Regions from separate parts of the Alteromonas sp. MmMcT2-2 genome, predicted to be linked through region 2. Evidence: predicted binding sites of a transcription regulator. Region 2 holds the regulator's gene; each other region holds the start of a gene.
What was found. The regulator MetJ, encoded in region 2, represses methionine synthesis genes. The targets are predictions, from matches to a motif close to TAGACGTCTAGACGTCTA.
Positions count from the first base shown of each region.

Region 1: metA (homoserine O-succinyltransferase) is a predicted target of MetJ. The motif match lies at 1,712-1,729, and genes of this name have one in related genera.
Region 3: serA (phosphoglycerate dehydrogenase) is a predicted target of MetJ. The motif match lies at 1,690-1,707, and genes of this name have one in related genera.

Region 1 is NZ_JAKRFA010000007.1:94,094-97,381, forward strand. Features, by position in the region: gene MHM99_RS06380 (homocysteine S-methyltransferase family protein) at 1-705, opposite strand, end outside; gene metA (homoserine O-succinyltransferase) at 709-1,647, opposite strand; gene MHM99_RS06390 (DUF2802 domain-containing protein) at 1,760-2,194, opposite strand; gene MHM99_RS06395 (chemotaxis protein CheW) at 2,254-2,745, opposite strand; gene MHM99_RS06400 (chemotaxis protein CheW) at 2,763-3,288, opposite strand, start outside.
Region 2 is NZ_JAKRFA010000015.1:90,465-93,752, reverse strand. Features, by position in the region: gene metF (methylenetetrahydrofolate reductase) at 217-1,104, opposite strand; gene metJ (met regulon transcriptional regulator MetJ) at 1,266-1,598, shown strand; gene MHM99_RS10880 (malic enzyme-like NAD(P)-binding protein) at 1,762-2,997, opposite strand.
Region 3 is NZ_JAKRFA010000003.1:100,444-103,731, reverse strand. Features, by position in the region: gene MHM99_RS03525 (5-formyltetrahydrofolate cyclo-ligase) at 95-868, shown strand; gene rpiA (ribose-5-phosphate isomerase RpiA) at 959-1,615, shown strand; gene serA (phosphoglycerate dehydrogenase) at 1,964-3,193, shown strand.

The DNA.
Region 1 (3,288 bases), on a different contig from region 2:
CGCTTCCGCGGTTTGACCAGACAGCGTGCGCCCTGAGGCATCGGTAATCGTGCCAGACACCATAACGGGCAGCAATATACCCAGCTTTTCAAAAACCGACTCTACCGCATAGGCTGCCGCTTTCGCATTAAGTGTATCGAAGATGGTTTCGAGCATGATTAAATCTGCACCGCCTTCAATGAGCGCTTCGGTAGACTCGCTATACGCTTCCACGAGTTCGTCAAAAGTAACATTGCGTTTGCCTGGGTCGTTAACGTCAGGCGAAATTGAAGCAGTGCGATTTGTTGGGCCAAGTACACCTGCCACGAAACGGGGTTTGTCTGGTGTCTTTGCTGTGAACTCATCGGCAGCTTTACGCGCCAATTTAGCTGCAGCTAAATTAATATCACGGGATTGAGCCTGCATATCGTAATCGGCCATAGCGATAGTCGTAGCATTAAACGTATTCGTTTCAATAATGTCCGCGCCAGCTTCAAAGTAATCACAGTGAATTTGATAGATGATATCGGGCTGGGTAAGAACCAGCAAATCGTTGTTACCCTTAACATCGCAGTGCCAGTCGGCAAACTGTGTTCCGCGATAATCTTCTTCTTCTAACTTATGGCGCTGGATCATGGTGCCCATGGCGCCATCTAATATAAGGATGCGCTTTTTAGCGGCTTCTGTAAGCGTTGCTTGCGCGCTAGAATTTGGTCTTTGGCTCACGTGCTACCTCTTTGGCTGTGACTTTTCAGCAAGCTGACTTAAATCGTAAGGCGTGGTCTGATAGACATAATAATTCAGCCAGTTTGTAAACAATAGGCTACCGTGTGAGCGCCACTGTACAATAGGAGACTTGGCTGGATCATCCCCTTCAAAATAGTTTTTTGGAATTACTGGCGTTTGTCCCGCGGCAATATCTCGAAAATACTCATCTTTAAGTGTATCTGGATCGTATTCCGGGTGACCCGTTACAAATACCATGCGCTTATCTTCTGACGCCACAATATAAGCGCCTACATCGTCAGACTCTGCAACAACACTAAGTCCATCGACGCTGTTATACAACGAGGTGTTAATATGCCCATAACGGGAATGTGGTGCGTAAAAAGAAGGATCAAAGCCCCTTAATAGCTCATTATTCGGGTCATTCACTTTGTGTTTAAAGACACCTGAAAACTTTTCGTCTCTAAGCTCTCGTGTAATGCCGTAAAAGTGATACATGGCGGCGTGGGCAGCCCAACACAAGTAAAGGGTTGAGTTCACGTGACGCTGCGCCCACTCCAATATGGTGGTCATGGTTTCCCAGTACTTTACTTCCTCGTAATCGATAAGCGCGAGAGGCGCACCGGTGACAATGAGGCCATCGTATTTCTTATTCGCTACCGCTGAAAAGTCGTGATAGAAAGCATCCATGTGCGATTGGGGGGTATTCTTCGGCGCTTGATTATCAATTCGAATTAAATCCACGTTTATTTGCAGTGGCGTGTTCGATAATAGACGAAGTAACTGTACCTCTGTTTCTATCTTGTTCGGCATTAAATTAAGAATACCGACTTCAAGAGGACGAATATCCTGATTGGCAGCCCTGTCCATGTCCATGGTAAAAATATTTTCACCTAGTAGTACATTCTGCGCGGGTAACTGCTCAGGAATACGAATTGGCATAGAGGGCTCCAGTGATAAATTACAATATCTGTATTGTGTCTATAACTGGCGATATGTCAACATCTTTACGTCTAGACGTCTAAACGTTATTTTTCTCTGGTGCTCAAAAATACTAATTATTTTGTTTATGCACCATTACCAACATCTCAGCTTCGGCACGAGGAATGTCGCAGGCTTCAATAATTTCATCAATGCTAGCGCCTTGCTTGACTAAGTCCGCCGCACGCTGATATAGGCGTAGGGAAGGATCTTGAAGCTTGAGTTCTCGAAGCTGGTTTTCAATATCAGTTTGCTTTTCGTCTAACTCTTGAAGGTGTCGAGTGATCACCAAGGTGCGTGCTTGCGCCTCAGTTTGTTGATTATTTGCATTTTTAGCAAGGGCTTCAGTGCGGGCAATAGCCTCTGCGTTAGCATGTTCGCTTTCGCTTAATGCAGAACGCAACTGCTTAATGTGTGAATACAGCACACCCATCGCGGCGATGAGTATAACTACAAGAATACACAGTATGAGTTCTAATAAGGTAGGTGCAGCAAGCTGCCAATCCATGGACATAACCCTTGGGGAAATGTAGGCAATATTATAATCAATACCGCCTATTCATTTATTTAGATGTTGCTAAGCTCATCCCACTCTTCGTCGCTTAACAATTTATTAAGATCTACAAGAATAAGCAGTTCGCCGTCGCGATTACTTACACCTTGGATAAACTTAGCACTCTCTTCAGTACCTACGTTAGGGGCACTGTCAATCTCTGAAGATTTCAAGTAAACCACCTCAGCGACACTATCCACCAGAATACCAACCACCTGCTCGTCAGACTCAATAATAACGATACGGGTATTGTCAGTAATTTCTGTTGGCGGTAATCCGAAACGAGCACGTGTATCAATAACCGTTACTACGTTACCACGCAGATTGATAATACCAAGTACATAGTCAGGTGCACCGGGTACAGGGGCTATTTCGGTATAACGCAAGACCTCTTGAACTTGCATCACGTTGATACCGTAAGTTTCTTCACCTAAGCGATACGTTACCCATTGAAGGACTTCGTCGTTGCTGTCGGTGGCGTTATTATTTATTCTTTCGTCGCTCATGAACCTGGCTCCCAATACTATGGCGTCTGGTCGTTACTGCCTAAGCCTTTGTTAAGCATAGATATTAATTCTTCAACGTCAATTAACGCGCACATTTTTTCTTTAACCATCCCTGCTAACCAGGGACGCTTACCTGTGGACTCGCGCCATTTAACATCATCGGTAGTCAAATTGACCGTATTGACTAGCTTTTCACTAGCCAGACCCCACGCACTTTCCCCTAACATTATAAGATATCGGTAGTTAAGCGATTGTGCGAGGTTTTCGTCATATTTTTCTGGCATTACCCATTTTGCAGAGTCAACAACACTTAGTTTAGACTCTCTGTGCAACATTACACCCATAAACCAATCAGGTTTTCCAAATAAAGGGCCAATCTTCTCAATTTGGTGGATCCCACCTAGCGACGTCAAAGGCACCGCAAGTGTTAACCCTGCAACCTCAAAGAATAGCGCCTGAAAGCGAAAACCGAGAGTATCCTTTAGTGGAACTTTTGTTTTTTCAGCGCGGTTTAACGCAGCTTCTTGTTCATTTTCTACTAAA
Region 2 (3,288 bases):
CTGACGATACCGTGTAAATGGTAAACAGCGCGGTTTTATCTATGCGTACTGTTATAAAGCATCGATAGTTCATTACATGTTATATCAGATGGTAACTGCGGGCGGCCTTGGTGGCAAAGTTTAATGCAGGCTTTATACAACAAAGGCGCATTGACTGCGCCTTTTGTGGAGTACTTCATTAAACAACGTAAGCACGGTCCTGATTGTCGTTATTTATTAAGCGCCTGAACGCACGCCGAGCATGTGGCAGATGGCGTAGCTCAATTCACTACGGTTCAAAGTATAGAAATGGAAGTGTTTTACCCCTTCTTTAGCGAGTACTTTAACTTGGTCCATAGCAATGTTAGCGCCTATAAGATTACGGGTAGCTTGGTCGTCGGCATCAAGGCCGTCAAACATCTTGTGCAACCATCCCGGCACATGAACATTTGTGAACCCCGCAAATTTCACCAGTGTTTGGTAGTTGGTTACCGGCAAAATACCCGGAACGATATCTAAGTCGACACCCGCTGCGGCTGCACGGTCTCTAAATCGAAGGTACACACTCGTATCGAAAAAGAACTGGGTTATCGCTTCTGTGGCACCTGCTTCTGCTTTGCGCTTAAGGTTTAGTAAATCAAACTGCGCATTTGGTGCTTCAGGGTGCTTCTCTGGATAGGCAGCAACAGAAATATCAAAATCGGCAACGTCTTTTAGCAAGGCAACAAGATCAGAGGCATACATCTCTGTCTTTTCTACTCCTGGCGGTAAATCGCCACGAAGCGCAACAATACGGCGAATGCCTGAATCCCAGTAGTCTTTAGCAATTTGTTTAAGTTCATCTCGGCTAGCATCAACACAGGTCAAGTGAGGAACCGCCGCGACACCGGTTTGCTGCTGAATGCGTTTTACAACGTCGTGGGTTCTGTCACGCTCACCGCTATTCGCGCCGTAGGTTACCGACATGTAGCTTGGCTTTAGTGGCGCGAGACGTTCAACTGACTTCCACAGGGTCTGTTCCATGGCTTCCGTTTTAGGCGGAAAGAATTCAAAAGATACATCAATATCACGCAGTTCCGACAGGGACTGGTTTAATGCATCGATACCTTGTGCGTAAGAAACCATGGCTTTTTCTCTCAAAAATGTATTCTTATAGACGTTTAGACGTCTAAATTAAAGAATATATGTCTAGACGTCAAGAGGTTTACACTGCTCAATTGACCTTTTCGTGAACTTGTTTAGAATTTCTCTTCATAACATAAAAAAGAGTAGACCGAGTTAGTACAATGGCAGAATGGAACGGTAAATATATTCACCCCTACGCAGAGCATGGCAAGAAGAGCGAACAGGTAAAGAAAGTCACTGTCTCTATACCTATTAATGTGCTTAAGGCGCTTACTGATGAGCGTACTCGCCGCCAAATCAATAATCTGCGTCACGCCACTAATTCAGAACTGTTGTGCGAAGCATTTTTGCATGCGTTTACCGGTCAACCATTGCCTAACGATGATGACCTGCGCAAAGACAATCCTAATCGCGTACCGGCTGAAGTAAGACGTATTATGGAAGAAATGGGTATTGATCCAAGCTTCGAAAACGATGTGTCGGAAGACGACTGATATTTGGTATTAAAGAGAAACGGCGCTTTGTTGTAAGTTATTGCTAGTTGATAACCTACAACACGGCGCCGTTTTTTATGTACTTGTATTCTCTAAGCGCACCTTTTAGCAAATAAAGGTTGGGCACTAGCCCCTCCATTTTTTTGCTTTATGCGCCAGAATTTTATTCTTCTGGGCTTTCAGGCACGCGTGCAACGCCAGATTCAATCGCAGCCTTAGATACGGCGGTAGCAATACGCTCGCATAAACGCGGGTCCATAGGTTTAGGAATAATGTACTCCTTACCAAATGTCAGACTAGTACTCTTACTGGCAGCTAGTACTTCTTCTGGTACAGGCTCCTTCGTGATAGCACGAAGGGCTTCTACTGCCGCTACTTTCATTTCATCGTTAATGGCCGTTGCACGAACATCTAGTGCTCCACGGAAAATAAACGGGAAACACAGTACGTTGTTAACCTGGTTAGGGTAGTCCGAGCGTCCGGTAGCCATAATAAGATCTTTACGTACTTCGTGAGCAAGTTCAGGCTTTATCTCAGGGTCTGGGTTAGAACATGCAAATACAATTGGGTTTTCAGCCATCAAGGCCAGTGTTTCTGGTGGTAAAACATCCGGTCCTGACACACCAACAAAAATATCCGCGCCTTCCATTACATCTTCAAGCGTACGCTTGTCAGTATTGTTAGCAAATAGCTTTTTGTGCTCAGTTAAGTCTTCGCGACGAGTATGGATAACGCCTTTTCTGTCTAGCATATAAATACGCTCACGCTGGGCACCACACTTTATAAGCAGTTCCATACAAGCGACCGCTGCTGCACCGGCACCCATACACACAATTTTAGCGCTCTCTATGCTTTTACCCTGAATTTCCAGAGCATTAAGCATGCCCGCTGCAGTAACAATAGCGGTACCGTGCTGATCATCATGAAATACCGGAATTTTACAGCGCTTAATTAGCTCTTGTTCAATCTCAAAGCATTCAGGCGCTTTAATGTCTTCTAAGTTAATGCCGCCAAATGTGTCAGCGATATTCGCTACTGTATTAATGAACTCTTCGGTTGTACGATGCTTCACTTCAATGTCAATGGCATCCAGGCCAGCAAAGCGTTTAAACAGAAGGGCTTTACCTTCCATAACAGGTTTCGATGCCAGTGGGCCTAGGTTACCCAACCCTAAAATCGCGGTTCCGTTACTGATAACGGCAACCAGGTTTCCTTTACCCGTGTACTTATAGGCGTTATCTGCATCTTCAGCAATTTCTCTGACCGGCTCGGCAACGCCTGGGCTGTAGGCAAGAGCAAGGTCATCGACGCTATCTGCTGGCTTAGATAACTCTACGCGGATTTTTCCGGGTGTGGGTTTGGCGTGATAGTCGAGTGCGCGTTGTCTAAAATCTGACATGTAAAAAGGTATCCTTAGATGTAGGGTTCATCGGTGTTTTCGTTCACGCTCTGTAGCTATTTTATTGTCGTTATAGTTATAGGTAGATAAACGTAAGCGCGTTACAACCAAGTAATGACAAAAGTGATTATAAATAGTTGTTAGCACTAGGGCTTGTTGATCTTTGTTTTACAGCAATCATCAATAGGCCCCAAGGTGGCATGTGGAAAAGCAGACTAGGCGTTAACCTTTACTGATTTTGTTCACATACCTTAATGGATACAAGCCTCTGGTTTATGTACCCAAAAGCGC
Region 3 (3,288 bases), on a different contig from region 2:
TGCCTGAGTCATCTTTATCTAGCCCAACAAACCTTTTTTAACAGCCGTGGTAGTATAAGCTAACTCGATTGTAAGACAGGAGAACTCCTCTACCATGTCCCCCTCATCTTCAGGAAGCGGTACTTCTAGATCGTTGACGTCTAACAAGGTTAATTCAACGGAAACGGCTTCAGCACCAGCTTTAGCAATGAAACCAACGCAGATTGCGCCGTCGCAATCCATACAAACAAGCGTTTCTAAAGAAGACATGCAGGCCCGCGCTCAGCTTAGAAAAAAGCTTCGCGAGGCACGCCGAGGGTTAACTAACCAGCAACATACGGACGCCGCTAAGCGCATTGCTTCACGACTACGTACACTGCCCTTTCTTGATAACAGCACGACCATAGCCGGATATTTGGTTAACGATGGCGAGGTCAATTTAACCTATTTTATCGAGTCTATTTGGCAGTCTTCACATGATAAAAAATTCGCTCTACCTGTATTACACCCCGTATGTAAAGGACATTTGTTATTTTTGTCTTATACCCAGCACTCTCAATTGGTGAAGAATAAGTACAACATTGAAGAGCCAGTATTGTCGTGTGAAAACGTAGTTCCCGTTAGGCAGTGCGACGTTATTCTTATGCCGCTTGTAGGGTTTGATGTAAACGGCAATCGCCTGGGTATGGGGGGCGGCTACTACGACCGAACTTTGAGTTTTACCCAACGCGCGCCAGATTCACATTCATTTTCGGTTAGCAAAACGCCCAAGTTAGTGGGTATTGCCCACGACATTCAAGAAGTAGATGCTCTGCCCGTTGCACCATGGGATGTCCCCCTTGATGCCATCGTGACGCCCTCGCGCACACTGCAATTCACTAAGCCGTGATAGTCATTATAACAAATTGAACATACGAACTTGTGGGTTCACGTGCGCTTATAAGTTACACTTGCGAACACAATAAGTCGGAGAATGACCATGGATCAGAACGCAAAAAAACAAGCCGTAGCCAAAGCAGCCATCGAATATGTTGAAGCAGACAGCATTGTCGGTGTGGGTACAGGTTCTACCGTAAATTTCTTTATTGAAGAACTCGGTAAAATTAAGCACAAAATTGAAGGTGCAGTATCAAGTTCAGAAGCCTCTACCGAGCGTTTAAAAGCCTTAGGCATTGAGGTATTCGAGTTAAACGAAGTCAGCAATCTATCGGTTTATATCGACGGTGCCGATGAAGTGACCGAACACAAGCATATGATTAAAGGCGGAGGCGCAGCACTCACTCGCGAGAAAATTGTAGCCGGTGCGGCGACCACGTTTGTGTGTATTGTTGATGAAAGCAAGCGCGTTCCTGTGTTGGGCTCGTTCCCCCTTCCCGTTGAAGTTATTCCCATGGCTCGTTCTTTCGTAGCACGAGAGCTAGTAAAGCTTGGTGGAGATCCTGAATATAGACAAGGTGTTGTCACCGATAACGGCAACGTTATTTTAGATGTTCACAACCTTGAGATTCTGAATCCTCGTGAGCTAGAACAAAAAATAAATAATATTCCTGGCGTGGTAACGAACGGCATTTTCGCACTACGAGGCGCGGACATAGTGCTAAGTGCTACAGATAGTGGTGTTGAAACCTTTAAGTGATAACTGAGTAAGACGTATAGTGCGGTGAAAAGCTATACAAAATACTACTTTCAACTTAACGCGTTTTCTGTTAGTTTCCGTTTAGACGTCTAGATGTCCTTAAAAGAAGTTCACTAAGCGTCTCAACTTTTACGTTAGTTAAGGCCAATTCCTTAATAACGAAAGCAATCAACGTGATTATAAAAGCTTGGTAGCAATAACGCCCAAGCAAGGCTTTCAGAGCTGCAAAGCGATGTCGTTGCAGCGCAGGTTAAACACAGCTTTGTGTTTCATACTGGCAGGTTTCTGAGAGTCTTGGATTGGCGGTGCAAGCAAACCAAAATTACATCAGTGAGAGATAGCGAGTTCATGAGCAAAGTTTCATTAGAGAAGGATAAGATCCGAATTTTGTTGTTGGAAGGTGTTCACCAAAGTGCTTTGGAGACACTAAAAAGCAATGGGTATAGCAACATTGAATTTCTCAAGACCTCTCTTCCTGAAGACGAGTTAATTGAGAAAATTAAAGACGCCCACTTTGTTGGTATTCGCTCGCGCACTCAAATTACAGAGAAGGTAGTTGAAGCAGCACAAAAGCTTGTGGCTATCGGTTGTTTCTGTATTGGCACCAACCAAGTTGATCTTAAAGCCACCCAACGCCGCGGCATTCCCGTGTTTAACGCGCCATTTTCCAACACTCGTTCGGTTGCAGAACTTGTACTTGGCCAAATTATCCTTTTGCTTCGCCAGGTGCCGAGTAAAAATGCCAAGGCTCACCGCGGTGAGTGGGAAAAAACGGCAGTCGGCTCATATGAAGCCCGTGGTAAGACACTTGGTATCATTGGGTATGGTCATATAGGCACACAACTGAGTATTCTTGCTGAACACCTAGGTATGCGCGTTCAGTTTTTCGATATCGAAGACAAGCTTGTGCTAGGTAATTCTGCCCAAGTAAAATCGCTTGAAAAGCTGCTTAATACCTCTGACGTTGTTTCACTTCACGTTCCTGAAACACCACAAACTCAAGATATGATTGGTGAAAAAGAACTGTCTCAAATGAAGAAAGGCAGCATTTTGATTAACGCGTCTCGCGGTACTGTGGTAGATATCGATGCGCTTGCGAAGGCATTGGAAAGCGGCCAACTAAACGGCGCTGCTATTGATGTATTCCCGGTTGAGCCTAAATCTAATACTGAAGAATTCGAGTCGCCGCTTCGCGCGTTCGATAATGTCATTCTGACCCCGCATGTGGGCGGCAGCACGCAAGAAGCGCAAGAAAATATTGGTATTGAAGTGGCGGGTAAACTCGCGAAGTACAGCGATAACGGTTCAACGCTGTCAGCCGTTAACTTCCCTGAAGTGTCACTGCCAGAACATACTGGTCGTTCACGCCTACTTCACGTACACAAAAACCAGCCAGGTATTCTTACTCAGATTAACCAAGCGTTTGCAGAAAAAGGCATCAACATCGAAGCCCAGTACCTACAAACTAACGCAGAAATTGGTTATGTAGTAGTTGATGTTAAAGAAGACCGTGGTTATGAAGCACTTGCGGAGCTTCAGCAAATTGATGGCACAATTAAGACACGTATTCTCCACTAAGAAGAGTTGTTTTAAGACTAAATAAAAACGCTGCACAATGTGCAGCGTTTTTTTATGCCTGTGATTTTACTTCAATGCGTTGGAGTGCCCAGCCC